DNA from 2 places in the Nocardioides sp. GCM10030259 genome. Region 1 is predicted to be linked to the other one. Evidence: riboswitches for the same ligand, from Rfam matches in the RefSeq annotation. Region 1 holds a riboswitch; the other holds the start of a gene.
The links. A riboswitch is a leader RNA that binds a small molecule or an ion and turns the genes downstream of it on or off. The one in region 1 is predicted to bind thiamine pyrophosphate.

Region 1 (10,973 bases):
ACCATCAGCGCCCACAGCAGCGAGATGGCCGTGTGCAGGCTGGCGAAGCCCGCGACGGTCTGCGCCTCGCCGTCGCCCCAGAGCACGCCCTGGCGCGCGTTGACCAGCGATTCCATCAGGTCGGTCGTGCCGGTGTGGGTGAGGTCGTACAGGTGGGGGTACTCGAGGCCGGGGCCGATCGTCGGCAGCGCGTAGTAGGAGACGGTGCCGAGCGTCCACGCGATGCCCTGGGCGGTGACGAACCACCAGCCGTAGGAGAGGTTGCGCGACCAGACCAGCCAGACCGTCACCATGATCGCGACCATGGGGATGAAGAGCAGGTAGAAGTTGGAGAGCACGTGCGCGACGACCGTCGTGCCGAGGAGGTCGTGGATGATCGGCCCGGGGTGGTGCCCGAAGAACAGGATCTCGTCGAGGGCCTGCAGCTCGCGGTCGTACATCCGGTCGCTGACCAGCGGGAGGAACGACTTGAGGTTCCGGTAGCAGACGTAGATCACGTAGAAGCAGACGATGCCGAGCACCACCAGCAGGAACCGCTCCCGGGACCAGTGCGCGTGCCAGCGCTCGCGGATCAGCTCCGGCATCCGGCGCGGCCGGCCCCGCGAGATCCAGATCGCGCGCGGCACGAGGTCGAGGAAGAGCGCGCCCAGGCAGAGGATCGGCAGGCGCAGCCAGGACGGTCCGAGGAAGCTGCCCTCGGGGTCGATCAGCGGTCGGCCGACCGACCATGCCGTGATGATCGCCCACAGACCCATGACGATGGCGTTGACCACGAGAAGGGTCCAGGCACGGCGATACACGCCCGCAAGTGTAGGGAGGTTTCGAGACGCCTCGTTCCTCGGCTCCTCAACCACCGTGTCTCTCGAGACCCCGAGGTATCGCGGCCAGTCGTGAGGCGTCCACCACGATCGACACGCGGTCGCCCGGCGCCGGGTGCGCGTCCAGGCGCGCGACGGCGTCGACCTCGCCGATGCCGTCGACATCGACCCGCAGCCGGATCTGCACCGGCGTCACGCGGGCGGCGGTGACCGTGCCGGCGAGCGGTCCCGAGTCCGCGACCACGAGCGCGGAGCGGCGTACGGCGACCGCGCGGCCGCCCAGGTCGAGCCCGGCCGCCCGCATCAGCACGTGGGCGGGATCACCCTCCAGCACGTGGGCATACCCGAGGAAGAGCGCCGTCTCGACGTCGACGGGCTGTCGCCAGACCGCGGTGATGTCGCCCTGCTGCACGATCCGGCCGGCGCGCATGACCGCGAGCCGGTCGGCGACGGCGAACGCCTCCTCCTGGTCGTGGGTGACCATCAGCGCGGTCGTGCCGGCCTCGCGCAGGATGTCGCGCAGGTCGGCCGCGAGCCGCTCGCGCAGGCCGGCGTCGAGCGCCGACAGCGGCTCGTCGAGCAGCAGCAGCCGTGGCTGCACCGCGAGCGAGCGGGCGAGCGCCACGCGCTGGCGCTCGCCGCCGGAGAGCGTCGCCGGCAGCCGGTCGCCGTAGCCGTCGAGCCCCACCAGCGCGAGCAGCTCGCGCACCCGGGCCGCCGCGTTCGGCGTACGCCGGAGGCGCAGCGCGTAGCCGACGTTGCGGGCGACCGTGAGGTGGCCGAAGAGCTGGCCGTCCTGGAACATCAACGCGAAGCCGCGCTTGTGCGTCGGCACGCCGGTCAGGTCGGCGTCGTCCCAGCAGACGCGGCCGGCGCCGACCGGCTCGAGGCCGGCGATCGCGCGCAGCAGCGTCGACTTGCCGGATCCGCTCGGTCCGAGCACGGCGAGCACGTGGCCCTCGTCGAGGGACAGCGAGGCGCCGACGACGGCCGGCACGCCGTCGTACGCCACGGAGACGTCGTCGAGGGTGAGCATCAGAGCGCTCCGACCGAGGGGACGCGCAGCCGCTCGACCGCGAGCATCACGACGGCGGTGGTCGCGGCGAGGACGACGGAGGCGGCGAGGGCCATGCCGTAGTTCATCGCACCCGGGTGCCCGATCAGGTGGAAGATCACGATCGGTACGGTCGGGTTCTCCTCACGGGCCAGGAACGACGTGGCCCCGAACTCCCCCAGCGACACCGCGAAGGCGAAGCCGGCCGCGGCCAGCAGCGGCTTCCAGAGCACCGGCAGGTCGACGCTGGCGAACGTGCGCATCGGCCCCGCGCCGAGCGAGGCCGCTGCCTGCCGCTGCCGGTCGTCGACGCCGCCGAGCGCCGGCGCCAGCGTGCGTACGACGAGCGGGAGGGCCACCAGCGCCTGGGCGATCGGCACCAGCAGCGGGGAGTCGCGGAAGTCGAGCGGGGGCTCGTCGAGCGTGATCAGGAAGCCGAAGCCGAGCGTCACCGCGGACACCCCGAGCGGGAGCATGAACAGGCCGTCCAGCAGGCCGCGGACCCGGCGCTCGGCGCGGCTGTGCGAGCGCCGCGTCACGACGACGGCGACCAGCAGGCCCAGCGTCAGCGACATCCAGGTGGCGTCGACCGCGGTGCGCAGCGACGTCACCAGCGCGTGGGTGACCGGCACCAGCAGCGCCTGGCGCGATCCCTCGGTGGTCAGCGCCCGGTAGTTGTCGATGCTCCAGGCGTCGCCGACCCGGAGGGAGCCGACGACGAGCGCCGCGACCGGCAGCCCGACGAGCACCACGACCAGCCCCGTCGACAGCAGGCTCGGCCAGTCGCCGCGCGAGGGGCGCGGCGGGCGGTCGGTCGAGCGGGCGAGCGTCGGGTCGGGCACGGCGCGCAGCCGGCTGGTGATGAGCAGCAGCGCGGTGATCGCCAGCAGCTGCACGATCGAGAGCGCAGCCGCCGCCTGAAGGTCGAGCAGGTTGGTGGTGAGCAGGTAGATCTCGGTCTCCACCGAGGAGTAGCGCAGGCCGCCGAGGGTGAGCACGACGCCGAAGGCAGTGGCGCAGAAGAGGAAGACCACGCTCGCCGCCGACACGATCGCCGGGCGCAGGGACGGCAGCGTGACGGTGCGGAAGACCTGCGCCGGGCTGGCCCCGAGCGCCGCGGCGGCCTGGGCGGGGCGCGGGTCGAGCGACTCCCAGGCCGCGCCCACGGCCCTGATCACGACGGCCACGTTGAAGAAGGCCAGGCCCGCGATGATCGCGACGGCGGAGCCGTCGAACCCCAGGAAGCCCAGCGGCCCGGCCTCGCCGATCAGCTCGCGGAACGCGACGCCGACGACCACCGTCGGCAGCACGAACGGCACCAGCAGCGCGGCCCGCAGGGCGCGGCGGCCTGGGAACACACGACGGTGCAGCAGGTGCGCCGCGGGTACGCCGAGCAGCACCGCGACCGTCGTACCGGCCAGCGCCGACCAGACCGTGAACCAGACGACCCGTACCGTGCGCGGCCGGGTCAGCACCTCCGCCACGGCGCCCGGGTCGAACGTGCCGTCGACGACGAACCCCTCGCCGATCATGCCGCTCACCGGCAGCACGAAGAACACGCCGAGGACGGCCAGCGGCACCGCCGCCAGGCCGACCAGCGTGGCGATGCGCCTCATGCCCGGGGTCTCATCGACTGGTGACGTCGCTCCAGTCGCGCAGCCACTCGTCGCGGTGCTCCGCGATGTCGGCCGGGTCGACCTCGAGGGGCTCGGTGGGCTGCTCCGCGAACGTCGCCCACTCCGCCGGCAGCTCGACGGACGCGTCGACCGGGAAGACGTACATGCTCGTCGGCAGCGCCGCCTGCACCTCCGGCGTCAGCAGGAAGTCGACGAGGGCCTCGGCGCCGTCGGTGTTCGCGGCCCCGTCGAGCACGCCGGCGTACTCGACCTGCCGGAAGCAGGTGTCGAGCAGCGCGCTGGTCGTCGACGAGCCGTCGTCGGCGATCGTGAACGCCGGCGAGGAGTCGTAGGACAGCACGATCGGGCGCTTGCCCTGGCCGCCTCCCTGCGTGAAGTCGACCTGGTAGGCGTCCGACCAGCCGTCGGTGAGCTTCGCGCCGTTGTCCATCAGGCGCTCCCAGTAGTCCGGCCACTCGTCGCCGTACTCCGCGATGGTCGCCAGCAGGAACGCCATGCCAGGCGAGCTGGTGGCGGCGCCGGAGGTGACGAAGAGGTCGCGGTACGCCGGGTCCGCGAGGTCGTCGAGCCCGGTCGGCGGCTCGAGGTCCTGGTCGGCGAACCAGGTGTCGTCGATGTTCACGCAGACGCTGGCATTGTCGACCGGCGTCAGGGCGTGGTCGTCGTCTCCCGGCAGGCGGTACTGGTCGGCGCCCTCGGGCAGCGTCGCGTCGTACGCCGCGAAGACGCCCTCCTCGAGCGCCCGCGAGGCGAAGGTGTTGTCGACGCCGAAGGCCACGTCGCCCAGCGGGTCCTCCTTGGTCAGCACCAGCTTGTTGGTGAGCGCCCCGGCGTCACCGGAGGCGCGGACGACGAGGTCGTAGCCGGACTCCTGCTCGAACTGCCTCTGGAGCTTCTTCGGCAGCACGAACGACTCGTGGGTCACGAGCACGACCCGGTCCGACTGCTGCTCCTCCGACTCGCTGCCGCTGTCGTTGCCGACGGTCGAGCAGGCCGACGCCGCGAGGACGGTGGCCAGGACGGGTGCGACCATGCGCATGTTTCTCAACTCCGACTCCCTTCGCCGGTGCTAACCGGATCAGGTTCATAGGGTCTGCGGCTGGTCCGCACTCTCAGCACGCTCGCGCGTGCTCCCCTGTCTTGTGGAGTCGAGCCTAGTCCCTCAGCGGGTCAGCGCGGTCACGGCGTCCAGGCGGGCGAGCTTCTCCGGGTTGCGTACGACGTAGAGGCCGGTCACGAGGCCGTCCTCGACGACCATGCTGGCGATCGTGTCGATCTCGCCGTCGATGACCACGCGCAGGGCGGGCGCGCCGTTGACGACCACGACGTCGGCCGCGGCGTCGAGGCCCTCGGAGACGGCGGCCAGGAAGCGCACCACCTTCTCCGCGCCGAGGATCGGGCGCAGGGCGGCCTTCTTGAGGCCGCCGCCGTCGGTGACCAGGACGACGTCGGGCGCGAGCACGTCCATCAGGCTCTGGATGTCACCGGTCGACGCGGCGCGCACGAACTGCTCGAGCACCCGGTCGCGCTCGACCTGCGACGCCTCGGCGCGCGGCCGTCGCTCGGCGACGTGGGCCCGGGCGCGGTGGGCGATCTGCCGCACGGCGGCCGGGGTCTTGTCGACCGAGGCCGCGATCTCGTCGTACTCGAAGCCGAAGACCTCGCGCAGCACGAACACCGCCCGCTCGGTCGGCCCGAGCGTCTCGAGCAGGGTGAGCATCGCCAGCGAGACCGAGTCGGCGAGCTCGACGTCCTCGGCGACGTCGGGCGTCGTCAGCAGCGGCTCGGGCAGCCACGGCCCGACGTACGACTCCCGCCGGCGGGCGTTGCTGCGCATCCGGTCGATGGCGAGCCGCGTCGTGACCCGCACCAGGTAGGCGCGCTCGTCGCGCACCTCGTCGAGGTCGACCTTGACCCAGCGCAGCCAGGCCTCCTGGAGCACGTCCTCGGCGTCGGCCGCGGAGCCGAGCATCTCGTAGGCGACCGTGAACAGCAGGTTGCGGTGCTCGACGAAGAGGTCGGTGGCGCGGCTCTTCCCGCCCATCATGCGTGCCTCACAGTCGACGACGGTACGGCGAGCGGCAGCTCGCACACATCCGAATATCCCTGGCTCTGCAGGCCGGCGGCGGAGTTGAACCGCGAGCGCATGTTCTCCACGGCGATCATCTGGGTGAGCTCGACGACGGCCGGGGTCCCGAGCTGGTCGACGAGGCTCGCCACCATCTCGTCGGTGACGGTCATCGGCGTGGTCGACATCGCGTCGGCGTACGCGAGCACCTCGCGCTCGAGCGGGGTGAACACGTCGGACTCCTGCCAGCGCGGCACCTCGCGGACCTTGGCCTCGTCCAGCCCGTCGTTGTGCGCGAGGAAGTAGCCGAAGTCCAGGCACCAGCTGCAGCCGATCGTGGCGGCACTGGCGAGCTGTGCGTAGGACTTCAGGGCCGGGTCGAGCTCGCGCCACTTCGCGACCTTGCCCTCGAACCCGAGCACCGCCTTGAGCACCGGCTTGTGGTGGAAGTAGGTGTGGACGCCGTCGGGCACCTGCCCGTAGGTGCGTCGGCGTACGCCGTCAGGAACTTCCCGTAGAGCCCGGTGATCGGTGCCTTCGGGATGCGGAACGTGCTGGGCATGTCTCCTCCTCGGATCGTGTCGGCCTCGTGTCGGCATGAAGACGCCGGCCGACCCGTCCGTGTGACAGCCCTACGCTGAACCCCATGCCGAGCCGTCGCCACCAGTTCCTCGCCTGGGCGATCCCGCGGATGCGGAAGTCGGGCGAGATCCTTTCTGCCGACGCCGAGAAGGCCCGGCTGGAGGCGTTGCACCGCACGCTCGAGCCCCGGCTGCCGACCCAGGCGGTGCGCGGCTTCGACAAGCGGTTCTCGGTCGTCACCGAGCAGGTGCAGGGCGAGCGCGGCGCGTTCGCGTCGTACGTCGTGACGCCGCGCCACAGCGACCCGGGCACCACGGTGGTCTACCTGCACGGTGGTGGGTACGTCGCCGGCATCGACCCCTTCCACCTGCGCTACCTCGCGCGGCTGGCGGAGGCACTCGACGCGCGGGTCGTGGTGCCGGACTACCCGGTGGCCCCCGAGCACACCTGGCGCGACTCCCATCACGCGCTCGCCGACCTCACCGCCCGGTGGGGGAAGGACTCCGACCGGCTGGTGCTCGCCGGCGACTCCGCGGGTGGCGGCTACGCGCTCGCCCTGGCGCTGACGCTGCGCGACCGCGGCGGGCCGCAGGCCGACCGGCTGCTGCTGATCGCGCCGTGGGTGGACCTGACGACCAGCACGCCCGAGACCCACCAGTTCTCGGCCCGCGACCCGTGGCTCTTCCTCAGCAAGCTCGAGACGTACGCCGGGTGGTGGGCGGGCTCGCCCGACGACCTCGGCCGGCCGGAGGTGTCACCCGCCCTCGGCGACCTGGCCGGGCTGCCGCCGGCGCTGATGTTCTGCGGCACCCGCGACACCCTCGCCCCCGGCTGCCGGCTGCTCGAGCGGCGTGCCGCCGAGGCCGGCTGGGACCTCGCGTACGTCGAGGTCGCCGACCTGGTGCACGTCTACCCGCTGCTGCCGTGGATCCCGGAGGCCCGGGACGCCTGGGCGCGGACGACGGAGTTCCTCCGATGATCACGATCACCGCCGGCCCGTTCACGGCCCTGGACGCGCCCACGGCGTACGCCGTCTGGAAGCTCCGCCAGGACGTCTTCGTCGTCGAGCAGGACTGCCCCTACCCCGACCTGGACGGCCGCGACGACGAGCCGGGCACGCGGCACGTGCTGCTCCGCGACGACGACAGGGTGCTGGGCTACGCCCGGGTGCTCGACGACGGCGACACCTGGCGGATCGGGCGCGTCGCGCTGGCCGGGCCGGCGCGCGGTCGCGGCCTGGCCGACCCGCTCATGCAGACCGCGCTGCAGGTCGCGAAGGGGCGCGACGTCGTGCTCGACGCCCAGTCGCCGCTGGCGGGGTGGTACGCGACGTTCGGCTTCACCCAGGACGGCCCGGAGTTCGTCGAGGACGGGATCCCGCACATCCCGATGCGCAAGCCGGCCTGACGCTCATCCCTCACGCAGCGGCGTGTGCGGCATCCAGTCGTACACGACCGACGTGCGCAGCAGGATGTCCTGCACGCTGTGGGACCGCGGGTTGATGACGCACCAGACGAGCCCGACCGGGAAGAGGACGTAGAACACCGCGCGGGCCAGCGCGACGAGGACCCCGATCCGCCGACCACGCCACCCGACGACCCGCAGCCCCATCACCTGGCACCCGACGGTGCGCGCCACCCACGCCCAGGCGACCCAGAGGTAGAGCACGGACAGCACGAAGCCCGACGTCAGGGACAGCAGCGGGATCGGCTCCCGGAAGTGGAAGGTGCGCGGGTCGAGGAAGAACAGCACCCCGTTGACGCCCAGGTAGGCCGCGCCGAGCGCCGCCGCGACGACGAGGCCGTCGATGACGGCGGCGACCAGGCGGCTGACCAGGCCCGCGGGCTGCCCCTGGAACGGCCGGGCCTCGCGGGGCAGGTGGCTGAGGTCGGGCTCGGTCACGGAGCCTCCGCAGGGCGGCTCGGTCGACGACGGCTGCGGCGCACCCGGACCCGGTCCACGGCCCGCCCGATCGCCTCGTCGGCGGAGATGCCTTGCATGCGGACGCCGCGCACGGTCTCGGAGGCCATCGACCCCGTGGACTCCCGGATGATCTCGGGCAGGTCGACCTCGGCGATCACGCCCTCGGCGAGGCCCACCAGGTCCACCCGGTCGATGACGGCGTCGACGTCGACGCGCGCCACGATCGCGTCCAGGTCGACCGTCGCGACGATCCCGTCGAGGTCGACCCGCTCCCGGACGATGCGGTCGAGGTCGATGCGGGCCACGATCGCGTCCAGGTCGATCCGGGACGCGACCGCGTCGATGTCCACCCTGCCGACGGCGCCGTCGAGGTCGACGGACGCGACCAGCTGGTCGAGATCGACGTACCGCCGCACCAGGTCGGTCAGGTCCATCCGGGCGAGCAGCTCGCGGGCGAGCACGGGGACGAGCTCGTCGAGGAGCCTGACCACCTCGCGGCGCAAGGCTCGACGATGCACCTCGCCGCGGCGTGCGGCCGCGACCAGCGGGGGCCGCAGCACCAGCGTCACCACGGGGGTCACGACGGGTCGGGCGACCGGCGCGGTCACGGCCACGACCCGCCGGCCGGCCCCGGTCGCGAGACCGGCGGCCACCGCTGCCGCGCCGAGGGTCGCGTCGAGCGCCATGACCACACGCATCGGGTCCTCCTGACGACGATCCGTCAGCCCAGAGTGGACCCACGGACCGTCACCGGCCTCACCCGGTACGGACGAGAAGGGGTCAGGCGGGGGACACGGCCGCGAACACCACGCCGTCGGCGGTGTCGTCGCAGGTGGCCTGCCCGCGGGCGACGAGCAGCTCGAGGTGGGCCTTGGTCTCCATCGAGGCCATGCCCTGCGCGAAGGAGTCGAGCTCGTCGTACGGGTGGTCATGGCGGGTCCACGGCAGCTCGAGGGCGACCTCGTGCCCCGTGCGCGGGCCGGCGGCGAGCGCAACGAGGCTCTGGTCGAGCCGCTCCTCGTGGTGGGCGAGCAGCTCGTCGACGCGGGCGTGCGACGACGGGGCGACCGGTCCGTGCGCGGGCAGCACCGTGAGGTCGGGCAGCGAGCGCACCTTGGTCAGCGACGCCATGAAGTCGCCGAGCGGGTCAGCGACCGGCGGCACCGTGAACCCGATCGACGGGGTGATCGTCGGCAGCACGTGGTCGCCCGCGAACAGCAGGCCGGCGGCCTGCTCGGCGTACACGTAGTGACCGGGGGTGTGGCCGGGCGTGTGCACCGCGTCGAGGGTGCGCGCGCCGACGGCGATCTGCTGGTCGCCGGAGAGCCAGGTGTCGGGGTACTGCCACCACGCCGGGTCCGGCAGCTCGCGCGGGCCCTGCGCCCACTCGTCGGCGATCTCGTGAGCGCCGGCGGTGCGGAGCACGGCGAGGAACGGGCTCTGCTCGAACTCCGCGGCGTTGTTGAGCAGGTCCAGCCCGGGCTTCTCGTCGAGGCCGAGCGCCACGTCGGCGCCGTACTCGTGGCCGAGCACGGTCGCGAGCGTGTAGTGGTCGCGGTGGATGTGGGTGACGAGGAACCGCGTGATGTCGCCGAACCCGTAGCCGATGTCGCCCAGGCACCGCTCGAGCAGGTCGCGCGCCACCTCGATCGACCAGCCGCCGTCGATCAGCGTCAGGCCCTCGTCGGTCTCGATCGCGTAGACGTTGACGGCCTTGAGGCCGTCCATCGGCAGCGGCAGCGGGATCCGGTGGATGCCCTCCGCGACCCGCCAGGCGCCCTCCTTCGACCAGTGCTCGCCGGAGTCCGGCGAGACGGCGTGCGCGGTGGACGTCGTGGAGGTGGTCACGTTCGGACCTTACGGTGCGACGTCCGGGAAGCCGAGGTCGAGGGTCGGCTGCTGGATGCCGCCGTCGATCTCGATGAGCTTCCCGGTGACGTACTGCCCCGCCCGCGACGCGAGGTAGAGCACCCCGGCCGCGATGTCCTCCGGCTCGCCGACCCGACCGAGCGGCGTCTTGGTCTCGAGCTGGCTCATGAGCTCCGGCTGGCCCGCGACGTACTCCAGCGCGCTGGTCATGATCGAGCCGACGTAGATGCCGTTGACCCGGATCCTCGGCGCGAGGTCCTGGGCGGCCATCTTCGTCCAGTGCGCCAGTGCGGCCTTCGCCGTGCCGTAGGCGACGAAGCCGCGGTCCGCCGTACGGCCCATCATCGAGCTGATCGTGACGACGCTCTTCTGCTTGTCCTCGTCCTTCAGCATCAGGGGTACGGCGGCCCGGGTCAGCGCGTGTGCGGTCGCCACGTTGAAGCTGAACGCCTCGTTGAGGAACCGGGGGCTCGTCTGGAGGAACTCCTTGGGGAAGGTGCCTCCGACGTTGTTGACGACCGTGTCGAGCCGGCCGAGCTCGTCGTACGCCGCCTGCGCGAGGCCGGCGACGGCGTCGAGGTCGCTGAGGTCGGCGGCCACGACGACGCAGCGCCGCCCGGTCGCGCGGACCCGCTCCGCCACCGCCTCGAGCTGCTCGGCGGTGCGGGCGGAGATGAGCACGTCGGCGCCGGCCTCGGCGAGCGCGACGGCGGTGGCGGCGCCGAGGCCGCGGCCGGCGCCGGTGACGATCGCGACCTGGCCGTCGACGGAGAAGCGGTCGAGGATGCTCACTGCGACACCAGCCCCTTGCCGGTCACGAGCGGGAGGTCGAGCGCGGTGACGAGCCCGCCGTCCGCGGCGACGACCGCGGGCACGCAGTTCACGAGCCGCTGGGCGGTGACGATCATCCCGGAGACGTTGTGGTCGCCGTGCTCGCCGTGGTGGGTGAAGTCGCACTGCATGTGCGGCTCGCCCTCGATCACGACGCGGTAGCAGCCGCCACCGTCCGGCGGGGTCGGCCA
Region 2 (10,973 bases), on a different contig from region 1:
AGCCCCGATCCGATCGGCGACCCCAGCGGCATCACCGCGGAGCAGCCGACGTCGACGAGCCGGCGGGCGACGACGGGGTCGGCGGTGGTGTACGGCAGCACGGTGAAGCCGTCGGCGACGAGCTCGCCGGCAGCGGTGACGAGGCCGACGACGTCGGGCAGCAGTGACCGTTCGTCGCCGATCACCTCGAGCTTCACGACGCCGGTGCCGAGTGCCTCGCGGGCGAGCCGGGCAGTCAGGACCGCCTCCCTCGCCGAGAGACAGCCCGCGGTGTTGGGCAGCAGCGGCACGTCCTGCGCACGCAGCAGGGCGAGCAGTCCGGACGGTCCGAGGTCGGCCGAGCGACGCATCGAGACCGTGACGAATCCGGGGTCGGCCGCGGTGATGACGTCGACGAGGGTGGCCTGGCTGGGGAGCCCGCCCGTGCCGATCCACAGGCGGCTCTCCACGTCGAGGGTTCCGAGCTTCATCGACCTCACCCGCCCTGGAGCGCGGTCAGGACCTCGACGGCGTCCCCGTCGCTGAGCAGGGTGCCGGCCCAGTCGCCTCCGCACACCACCTCGCCGTTGATCGCCGCAGCGACTCCGTCGGTGCGCGTCACGAGCTGGTCGAGCGTGCAGGGCGAGGGCACCTCGCGAGCGGCGCCGTTGACGGTGATTCTCATGCGGGACTGACCTCCTGATCGAACCGCGATGGGTGGAAGGGCAAGGTTTCGGGTGGCGGAGCCGTGCCCTCGACGAGGGCGAGCACGGCTGTCGCGGTGATCGGCGCGAGGAGTACTCCGCCGCGGTGGTGGCCAGCAGCGATGAGCTCGCCCGTGGGCAGCCGCCCGAGGAGCGGGCCGTTGTCCGGCGTCCCCGGGCGGTCACGCGCGAGCACCTCGAGCACGGCGGCCTGCTCCAGCGACGGCACCAGGGCACGCGCCGCGTCGAGCAACCGGGCGACGCCGCCGACGGTCGGCAGCAACGGACCCGTCCGGTGCTCGGAGGTCGCGCCGACCACGACCTCGCCGTCATCGCGCGGGACCAGGTAGACCGCTTCGCCGTGCACCAGTCCGCGTACGACGCGCCGCGGCGGATCGTCCGAGCGGATCCGCAGGATCTCCCCGCGGACCGGGTGGATCGACGGGTGCGCCGCTCCTCCCGTGCAGCGGACCGTGACGTACGGCGGGGCCGGCTCACGCACCACCCGCCCGTCCAGCAGCCCGAGCAGGGTCGCCGTGACGACCCTCGGGTCCACCGACGAGTCGGTCGGCAACCAGGCGCCGCCGACGACCCGGTCGGACAGCGTGGGCTCGAGATCGAGCACGTCCACGTCGCTGACCGGCACGCCGCACCGCGCGAGCAGCTCCACCGACCGACGCACCACCGCGAGGTCCGAGGCGTCGCGGGCCACGAGCACGGCGCCGTCCTGGCCGAGCGGGACGCCGATGCGCTCCGCGAAGGACGGCCACAGCGCGGCCGACGCCAGGCCGAGGCGCAGCAACGTCTCCTCGCCGTACCACGCCTCCCCGGCCGGGGCGATCATGCCGGCCGCGGCGTACGACGCGCCGGTGCCGGGTGACGGGTCGTAGACGGTCACCTCGTGGCCGGCCTCCTGCAGCCACCACGCGCAGGTGAGCCCGACGATCCCGGCGCCGGCGATCGACACCCTCATGCGGCGGGGAGCGCCGCGGCGATCTCCTTCGCTGCCTGACATGGATCGGGTGCGCGGCTGACCGCGCCCAGCACCGCCACGCCGTGCGCACCGGCGGCGATCACCGCGGGCACGCGCTCGGCCGTGATGCCGGCGATGGCGACGACCGGCAGCACGCCCGTGACCGACGCCAGCCCGTCGACGCCCAGCGGCTCGGGCAGCCCGGCCTTGCTCGACGTGGCGAACACCGGACCGACCCCGGCGTACGACGCGCCGGCCGCCCGGGCCTCGAGCACCGCCGCCCGCGAGCGGCACGTGGCCCCGATGACGAGGTCAGGGGCCAGCGCACGAGCCGCCCGGACGGGCAGGTCCTCTGCGCCGAGGTGCACCCCGTCGGCGCCGGCCGCGAGCGCGACGTCGACGCGGTCGTTGACGATCAGCAGGCCGCCGGCCGGCCGGACCGCCTCGACGGCCGCGGTCACGAAGGCCAGCAGGCTCCGATCGTCGAGCGACTTGTCGCGCACCTGGATGGCGCCGACGCCGGCGGCGACCAGCGCGCCGAGCAGGTCGACCGGCACGACCGGAGTGATCACGTGAAGACGAGGAACCAGCACAACCGCTCACTTCCTTCGCCGGCATTACCCGGATCAGGTTCGACGGTCGGAGCGGCGTCAGCCCCATCTCAGCCCGTGCCTCGGGCTCCCGTGTGGACGCGAACGACCGTAGGTGACGATCGCGGGTCAGGGCAAGGGCGAGCTCAGAGCAGCGAGCCGGCCTTGTCGAGGACCGTGCGCAGGATGTGCTCCATCTCGTCGAAGTGCTGCTGGTCGCAGATCAGCGGGGGAGAGAGCTGGATGACCGGGTCGCCGCGGTCGTCGGCGCGGCAGTAGAGGCCCTCGGCGTAGAGCTGCTTGGAGACGAACCCGTAGAGCAGGCGCTCGCACTCCTCGTCGGTGAACGACTCCCGGGTCTCGCGGTCCTTGACCAGCTCGATGCCGTAGAAGTAGCCGTCGCCTCGGACGTCGCCGACGATCGGCAGGTCCTTGAGCCGCTCGAGGGTGGAGCGGAACGCCGCCTCGTTGGCCCGGACGTGCTCGAGGACCTGCTCCTGCTCGAAGATCTCGAGGTTCTTCAGCGCGACCGCGGTCGAGACCGGGTGGCCGCCGAAGGTGTAGCCGTGGGCGAACATCTGGCCCTCGGCGAGGAACGGCTGCATCAGCCTGTCGGAGGCGATCATCGCGCCGAGCGGCGCGTAGCCCGACGTGATGCCCTTGGCGCAGGTGATGATGTCGGGCTCGTAGCCGTAGCGCTCGGCGCCGAACATGTGGCCCAGCCGACCGAAGGCGCAGATGACCTCGTCGGAGACCATCAGCACGTCGTACTCGTCGCAGATCTCGCGCACCCGCTGGAAGTAGCCGGGCGGGGGCGGGAAGCAGCCGCCGGAGTTCTGCACCGGCTCGAGGAAGACGGCGGCGACGGTGTCGGGGCCCTCGTTCTCGATGGCGACCGCGACCTGGTCGGCGGCCCAGCGGCCGAACGCCTCGGGGTCGTCGCCGTGGACGGGAGCCCGGTAGATGTTGGTGTTCGGCACCCGGAACGTCGACGGCACCAACGGCTCGAACTGCTGCTTCAGCGGCGGCAGCCCGGTGATCGACAGGGCTCCCTGGGTGGTGCCGTGGTAGGCGATCGCCCGGGAGATGACCTTGTGCTTCATCGGCTTGCCGACGAGCTTGAAGTAGTTCTTGGCGAGCTTCCACGCGGTCTCGACGGCCTCGCCGCCGCCGGAGGTGAAGAAGACCCGGTTGAGGCTGCCGGGCGCGTAGCCGGCGATCTTCTCGGCGAGCAGGATCGCGTTCGGGTGGGCGTAGGACCACAGCGGGTGGAACGCCAGCTCCTTGGCCTGCGCGGCCGCGGCCTCGGCGAGATCGGTGCGCCCGTGGCCGAGCTGGGAGACGAACAGCCCGCCCAGCCCGTCGAGGTAGCGCTTGCCCTGCGCGTCGTAGATGTAGGCACCCTCACCGCGCACGATGATCGGCACGTCGGCCTCGGCGTACGACGAGTGCCGGGTGAAGTGCATCCACAGGTGGTCCTTGGCGGCCCGCTGCAGGGCGTCGAAGTCCGAGCTCATGCGTCCATCGTGCGCGGTCCAGTCCGGGAAAGGCAAGCGGATCCGTGGCGACACGGTGTGATTTGCGCGGATTCCGTTGTTGTCGGCCGAGAGCGTGTGACCTCCGGCTGGTAGGAATGCGCCATGACCAGGTACGGCCCGCAGTTCGGTCCCGACATCACCTTCCTCGGCGTCGACCGCGTCGACCTCGACGACGCCGAGGCCCTGGCCGCGGCGGACGTCGTCGTCGTGGGTGCGCCGTTCGACGGCGGCCCCTCGCACCGGCCCGGCACCCGCTTCGGCCCGATGGCGATCCGGCAGACCGACTACCTCCCGCACGACGGCTCGCGGCCGCACCTCGCGCTCCGCGTCGACGCACTCCAGGACGTGCGGGTCGTCGACGCCGGCGACGTGGAGATGCCGCCCGGCGAGATCGAGCGCGCCCTCGGTGCGCTCGAGGAGGCCGTCTACAAGGTCGCCTCGGCCGGAGCCATCCCGCTGGTGCTAGGCGGCGACCACTCCATCGCGCTGGCCGACGCCACCGGCGTCGCCCGCCACCTCGGGTTCGGCAAGGTGTCGATGATCCACTTCGACGCCCACGCCGACACCGGCGACATCGAGTTCGGCTCGCTCTACGGGCACGGGCAGCCGATGCGGCGGCTCATCGAGTCGGGTGCGCTGCGCGGCGACCGGTTCCTCCAGATGGGGCTGCGCGGCTACTGGCCCGGGCCCGAGACGATGAGCTGGATGGCTCAGCAGAACATGCGCTCCTACGAGATGACCGAGATCGGCAGGCGCGGGCTCGAGGAGTGCCTGGACGAGGCGTTCGAGATCGCGCTCGACGAGTGCGACGCGGTCTTCCTCTCGGTCGACATCGACGTGTGCGACCCGGGCCATGCCCCCGGCACGGGCACGCCGGAGCCCGGCGGCCTCTCGAGCCGGCAGCTGCTCGACGCCGTACGCCGCATCTGCCGCGAGCTCCCCGTAGCCGGCATCGACGTCGTCGAGGTGTCGCCGCCGTACGACCACGCCGAGATCACGGCGTTCCTCGCCAACCGGGTCTGCCTCGAGGCGCTCTCGGGCCTGGCCGTCCGCAGGAACGGCATCTCCCACGACCCGGCGGGACCGCTGCTGGAGGGCAGGTGAGCACGGTCTTCCGCGCCGGCGCCGTCTTCGACGGGCACCGGTACGGCGGGCCCGCCGACGTCCTGGTGGACGGTGGGCGGATCGTCGCCGTCGGGTCCGACCTGCGCGGCGACGAGGTCGTCGACGCGGCGTTCGTGTCGCCCGGCTTCACCGACGCGCACGTGCACCCGATCCAGGGCGGTCTCGAGCGGCTGCGCTGCGACCTGTCGGAGCTCGGCAGCCGGGAGGAGTACCTCACGTCAATCAGGGAGTACGCCGCCGCCAACCCGGACCAGGACTGGATCCTCGGCGGTGGCTGGGCGATGCCGGCGTTCCCCGGAGGCACGCCGAGCGCGGCCGAGCTGGACAGCGTGGCGCCGGACCGCCCGGTGTTCCTGCCGAACCGCGACCACCACGGCGCCTGGGTCAACAGCCGCGCGCTCGAGATCGCCGGGATCGACGAGCGCACCCCGGACCCGCCGGACGGGCGGATCGAGCGCGACGCCGCCGGCCGCCCGAGCGGCACCCTCCACGAGGGCGCGACCGCGCTGGTCTCGCGGCATTTGCCGCGCACCACCGCCGATGACTACTACGCGGCGCTGATGGCCGGCCAGTCCTACCTCCACTCGGTCGGCGTGACGTCCTGGCAGGACGCGATCGTCGGCGCCTACTCCGGCATGGACGACCCCGCGTCGACGTACGAGACGGCGGCCGCGAACGGCGACCTGCGCTCACACGTCGTCGGCGCGCTGTGGTGGGAGCGGCGGCTCGGCGTCGAGCAGGTCGCGGACCTGGTCGGCCGCCGCGAGGCGATGACGGGCGGGCGGTTCCGCGCGACGACCGTGAAGATCATGCAGGACGGCGTCGCGGAGAACTACACGGCGGCGATGCTCTCGCCGTACCTCGACAGGTGCGGCCACCCGACCGACAACAGCGGCCACTCGTTCCTGACGGCGGAGGCGATCCGGGACGCGGTGCGCGCGCTCGACGCGGCCGGCTTCCAGGTGCACGTGCACGCGATCGGTGACCGCGGCGCCCGCGAGGCGCTCGACGCCTTCGAGGGCACGAACGCCGAGCGGCGCCACCACATCGCCCACCTGCAGGTCGTCCACCCCGACGACGTACGCCGCTTCGCGGGCCTGGGCGTCGCGGCGAACGTGCAGATGCTCTGGGCCTGCCTCGACGACCAGATGGCCGAGCTGACACTGCCGTTCCTGGGCCGCGCAGCAGAGTGGCAGTACCCGTTCGGCGACCTCGAGCGGGCCGGCGCTCGGCTGGTGGCCGGCAGCGACTGGCCGGTCAGCACGCCCGACCCGCTGCAGGCGATCGAGGTCGGCGTGACCCGGCGCGATCCCGAGAGCGACCGCGAGGCGTTCCTGCCCGAGCAGGCGCTCGCGCGCGAGACGGCGTGGGCGGCGTACACGTCGGGCTCGGCGTGGGTGAACCACCGGGACGACGCGGGCGTGCTGCGGCCCGGCGCGGTGGCGGACCTGGTGGTGCTGGACCGGGATCCGTTCACCGAGGCGGATGCGCGTGTGGCCTCGACCTGGATAGACGGAACCCCCGTCTACACCGCCTGAATCAACGAAATCCGTGCCCGGGGCGATCAGCCCCTACAGATTCCGTTGCCCGCCCTCTAGGCTCGCGCCATGGCTGACCAGCGCTTCAAGAACGTCATCAACGGAGAGCTCGTCGACAGCGCGTCGGGCGAGACCTACGACATCCTCGACCCGACCACCGGCGAGGTCTACGCACAGGCGCCGAAGTCGGGCGCCGAGGACGTCGACCGGGCGTACGCCGCGGCCGCCGCCGCCTTCGAGGAGTGGGGCCGGACGACCCCGCAGGACCGGTCGAACGCGCTGCTGAAGATCGCCGACGCGATCGAGTCGCGGGTCGAGGAGATCAACGCCGTCGAGTGCAAGGACACCGGCAAGCCCTTCCAGATCACGATGGAGGAGGAGATGCCGTACGCCTCCGACCACTTCCGGTTCTTCGGCGGCGCGGCGCGCGTGCTCGAGGGCCGGTCGGCGGGGGAGTACATGGCCGACCACACCTCGTGGATCCGGCGCGAGCCGGTCGGCGTCGTCGGCCAGGTGACGCCGTGGAACTACCCGCTGATGATGATGATCTGGAAGATCGCCCCCGCGCTCGCGGGCGGCAACACGATCGTCCTCAAGCCCAGCGACACCACCCCGGCGAGCTCGACGCTCCTGGCCGAGATCGCACAGGAGTTCCTGCCGCCGGGTGTGCTCAACGTGGTGACCGGCGACCGCGACACCGGCCGCGCGCTGGTGGCGCACAAGACGCCGCAGATGGTCGCGATCACCGGCTCGGTGCGCGCGGGCATGGAGGTCGCCGAGTCGGCCTCGCACGACCTCAAGCGGGTGCACCTCGAGCTGGGCGGCAAGGCGCCGGTGATCGTCTTCGACGACGCCGACATCGAGAAGGCCGCCGAGGGCATCGCGGGCGCCGGCCTCTTCAACGCCGGCCAGGACTGCACCGCGGCCACTCGCGTGCTCGCCGGCCCGGGCATCCACGACGAGTTCGTCGCCGCGCTGACCGAGGCCGCGAAGGGGATGCCGACGGGCATGCCCGACGACGAGTCCACCTACTACGGCCCGCTCAACAACCAGAACCAGTTCGACCGCGTCTCCGGCATGGTCGACCGGCTGCCCGACCACGCGAACGTCCAGACCGGTGGTGCCCGCAAGGGGGAGAAGGGCTACTTCTACGAGCCGACCGTGCTCTCCGGGCTCCAGCAGGACGACGAGCAGATCCAGAACGAGATCTTCGGGCCGGTGATGACCGTGCAGCGGTTCAGCGACGAGGCCGAGGCGCTGCGCTGGGCGAACGGCGTTGAGTACGGCCTGGCCTCCAGCGTCTGGACCAAGGACCACGGCCGCGCCATGCGGATGTCCCGAGGCCTCGACTTCGGCGTCGTCTGGATCAACACCCACATCCCGTTCATCTCCGAGATGCCGCACGGCGGGTTCAAGCACTCCGGCTACGGCAAGGACCTCTCGATGTACGGGCTCGAGGACTACACCCGCATCAAGCACGTCATGTCGTACATAGGAGATTGACTGTCAGCAGCGGTGGTTTCGAGACAGGCGCTAGCGCGCCTTCCTCAACCACCGGAGCACGGTGGTTGAGGAGGTTGCGCTGGCAACCGTCTCGAAACCATCGTCTCGCCACACCACCGGAGCACGGTGGTTGAGGAGGTTGCGCTAGCAACCGTCTCGAAACCATCGTCTCGCCACACCACCGAGAAGAGACACGATGAGGATCCTGCTCGTCGGCGCCGGGGGCGTCGGCGCGGCCTTCGCCGCCATCGCGGCCCGCCGCGACTTCTTCGAGACGATCGTCGTCTCCGACTACGACCTCGCGCGCGCCGAGAGGGCCGCCGCCTCCGACGGCAGGTACGTCGCGGCGCAGGTCGACGCCTCCTCGGCCGCAGCCGTGGCCGACCTGTGCCGCGAGCACCGCATCACCCACGTGATGAACGCGGTCGACCCGGTCTTCAACATGTCGGTCTTCGACGGCGCGTTCGAGGCCGGCGCCGACTACCTCGACATGGCGATGTCGCTGTCGCAGCCGCACCCGACCGCGCCGTACGAGAAGCCGGGGGTGAAGCTCGGCGACGAGCAGTTCGCAGTGGCGGGCGACTGGGAGTCGGCCGGACGGCTGGCGCTGGTCGGCATCGGCGTCGAGCCGGGGCTGTCCGACGTGTTCGCGCGGTACGCCGCTGACCACCTCTTCAGCGAGATCGACGAGCTCGGCACCCGCGACGGCGCCAACCTCGTCGTGACCGACGACGACGGCAACGAGATCTTCGCGCCGTCGTTCTCGATGTGGACGACCATCGAGGAGTGCCTGAACCCGCCGGTGATCTGGCAGGACGGGGAATGGCACACGACGCCGCCGTTCAGCGAGCCGGAGGTCTTCGACTTCCCCGAGGGCATCGGGCCGGTCGAGTGCGTGAACGTCGAGCACGAGGAGGTGCTCCTCATGCCGCGCTGGGTCGACTGCAAGCGGGCGACCTTCAAGTACGGCCTCGGCGACGAGTTCATCAACATCCTCAAGGTGCTGCACACGCTCGGCCTCGATTCCACCGAGAAGGTGCGCGTCAAGGGCGTCGAGGTCAGCCCGCGCGACGTCGTCGCCGCGGTGCTGCCTGACCCCGCGACGGTCGGCCCGCGGATGAAGGGCAAGACCTGCGCCGGCCTCTGGGTGACCGGCAAGGGCAAGGACGGCGCCGAGCGGTCGACGTACCTCTACCACGTGGTCGACAACGAGTGGACGATGCGCGAGTACGGCCACCAGTGCGTGGTCTGGCAGACCGCGATCAACCCGGTGGTCGCGCTCGAGCTGCTGTCGCGGGGCACCTGGAGCGGCGCCGGCGTGCTCGGCCCGGAGGCGTTCGACGCCGTGCCGTTCCTCGACCTGCTGACCGAGTACGGCAGTCCCTGGGGAATGCAGGAGGTCTGATGCGTGCCGCCGTCAGGACCGAGTACGGCGGCCCGGACGTCGTGCGCATCATCGACGTGCCCGACCCGCTGCCCCACGCCGGTGAGCTGCTGGTCCGCGTGCACGCGACGACGGTCAACCGCACCGACTGCGCCTACCGCTCGGGTGCCGCGGTCGTGAACAGGCTGTACTGCGGCTGGCCGCGGCCGCGGGAGGCTCGGCGCATCCTCGGCTCGGAGTACGCCGGTGTCGTGGAGGCGGTGGGGGACCGGGTCGACGGCTTCGCGGTCGGCGACCGGGTGTTCGGCTTCGTGGACGGCCGGCCGGGCGCACACGCCGAGCTGGTCGCCGTACCCGCCGACGGACTCGTCGCGACCATCCCCGAGGACTGGTCCTTCGCGGAGGCTGCCCCGGCCACGGAGGGGATGCACTACGCGCTCGCCTTCCCGCGGGTCGCCCGCACGCAACCCGGTGACCGGGTGCTCGTGCACGGGGCGACGGGCGCGATCGGCTCCGCGCTCGTGCAGGTCCTGGTCGCCGACGGCGTCGAGGTGACGGCGGTCGTGGACCAGCCGCTGCCGCGCGACCTCGGTGCGTCGTACGAGGTCGCGGGTCCGTACGACGCGATCTGCGACGCCGTCGGCAAGAGCTCGTACGGCGAGTACCGCCGACTGCTCGGCCCGCGCGGCATCTACTCGTCCTCCGAGCTCGGTCCTCGCGGCCAGAACGTCTGGCTCTCGGTCGCCTCGCGGCACGTGCGCTTCCCGTTCCCGAAGGCCGACCGGGAGATCGCCGACCGGATCCGGCGCCTGATGGTGACCGGTGCGTTCCGACCCCTGGTGGACCGCGCCTACGGGCTCGACGAGATCCGCGAGGCCTACGAGTACGTCGACTCGGGTCGCAAGGTCGGAAGCGTCCTGCTGACGGTGCCGTGACCGGCCCCATCGGTCCGGGCGCGATGAGTCCGCGTCGTGGCCGAGGTCTGTCCGAGCATGACCGCGATCAACCTCGACACCCAGGACCATGCCCCGATCCTGGACCTCGCGACGATCACCGAGCGCCTCGACCGGGGCTTCACCCAGGCGCCGGACACGGGCGGGCCGAACCGGCACAGCACCTGGCTGACGACGCTGAACGTCGACGGTGCGCCGCACACGACCGGGATCGGCGTGGCGTGGGCCGACGGCGCCTTCTGGTTCGAGACCGGGCCGCGCACCCGCAAGGCGCGCAACCTCGCCCGCGACCCCCGCTGCTCACTCGCGCTCGCGGTGCACGAGTTCGACCTCGTCGCCGAAGGCACGGCGAGCCGGGTGACCGACCCGGACCTCGTGGCGGCCCGGGCGGCCCAGTGGGCCGAGGACGGGTGGCCGTGCGACGTCGACGAGTCCGGGATCGCGCTGACAGCGCCGTTCACCGCGCCCTCGGGCGGGCCACCGCCGTGGTGGGTCTACCGGGTCGAGACGACCTCGATGGTGGCGCTGCTCACGGTCGAGCCCGGGGGAGCGACGCGCTGGCGGTTCTGAGCCCGATATTCGAGCGACGAGTGTCCGTGCGACGACATAGCGTCGTACCTCGCCATGACTGCCACCCGGCTCGACGCCGACCGCTCGCTGCGGCCCGCCCCTCCCGGTCCTCCTGA

Region 2: another riboswitch for thiamine pyrophosphate. It lies ahead of thiE (thiamine phosphate synthase); the one in region 1 lies ahead of ACFQQI_RS21080 (thiamine ABC transporter substrate binding subunit).

The regions. Positions count from the first base shown of each region.
Region 1 covers NZ_JBHTDF010000025.1:343,887-354,859, forward strand. The annotation lists gene ACFQQI_RS21065 (phosphatase PAP2 family protein) at 1-800, opposite strand, end outside; gene ACFQQI_RS21070 (ABC transporter ATP-binding protein) at 847-1,854, opposite strand; gene ACFQQI_RS21075 (ABC transporter permease) at 1,854-3,488, opposite strand; gene ACFQQI_RS21080 (thiamine ABC transporter substrate binding subunit) at 3,499-4,542, opposite strand; TPP riboswitch at 4,548-4,656, opposite strand; gene ACFQQI_RS21085 (RNA polymerase sigma-70 factor) at 4,672-5,556, opposite strand; gene ACFQQI_RS21090 (carboxymuconolactone decarboxylase family protein) at 5,553-6,050, opposite strand; gene ACFQQI_RS21095 (alpha/beta hydrolase) at 6,224-7,138, shown strand; gene ACFQQI_RS21100 (GNAT family N-acetyltransferase) at 7,135-7,566, shown strand; gene ACFQQI_RS21105 (RDD family protein) at 7,570-8,061, opposite strand; gene ACFQQI_RS21110 (hypothetical protein) at 8,058-8,780, opposite strand; gene ACFQQI_RS21115 (MBL fold metallo-hydrolase) at 8,863-9,930, opposite strand; gene ACFQQI_RS21120 (SDR family oxidoreductase) at 9,940-10,743, opposite strand; gene ACFQQI_RS21125 (diacylglycerol kinase) at 10,740-10,973, opposite strand, start outside.
Region 2 covers NZ_JBHTDF010000009.1:127,914-138,886, reverse strand. The annotation lists gene ACFQQI_RS11660 (thiazole synthase) at 1-470, opposite strand, end outside; gene thiS (sulfur carrier protein ThiS) at 476-664, opposite strand; gene ACFQQI_RS11650 (FAD-dependent oxidoreductase) at 661-1,656, opposite strand; gene thiE (thiamine phosphate synthase) at 1,653-2,228, opposite strand; TPP riboswitch at 2,243-2,351, opposite strand; gene ACFQQI_RS11640 (aspartate aminotransferase family protein) at 2,393-3,763, opposite strand; gene speB (agmatinase) at 3,887-4,888, shown strand; gene ACFQQI_RS11630 (amidohydrolase) at 4,885-6,447, shown strand; gene ACFQQI_RS11625 (gamma-aminobutyraldehyde dehydrogenase) at 6,517-7,950, shown strand; gene ACFQQI_RS11620 (saccharopine dehydrogenase family protein) at 8,147-9,355, shown strand; gene ACFQQI_RS11615 (zinc-binding alcohol dehydrogenase family protein) at 9,355-10,269, shown strand; gene ACFQQI_RS11610 (pyridoxamine 5'-phosphate oxidase family protein) at 10,327-10,857, shown strand; gene ACFQQI_RS11605 (ATP-binding cassette domain-containing protein) at 10,912-10,973, shown strand, end outside.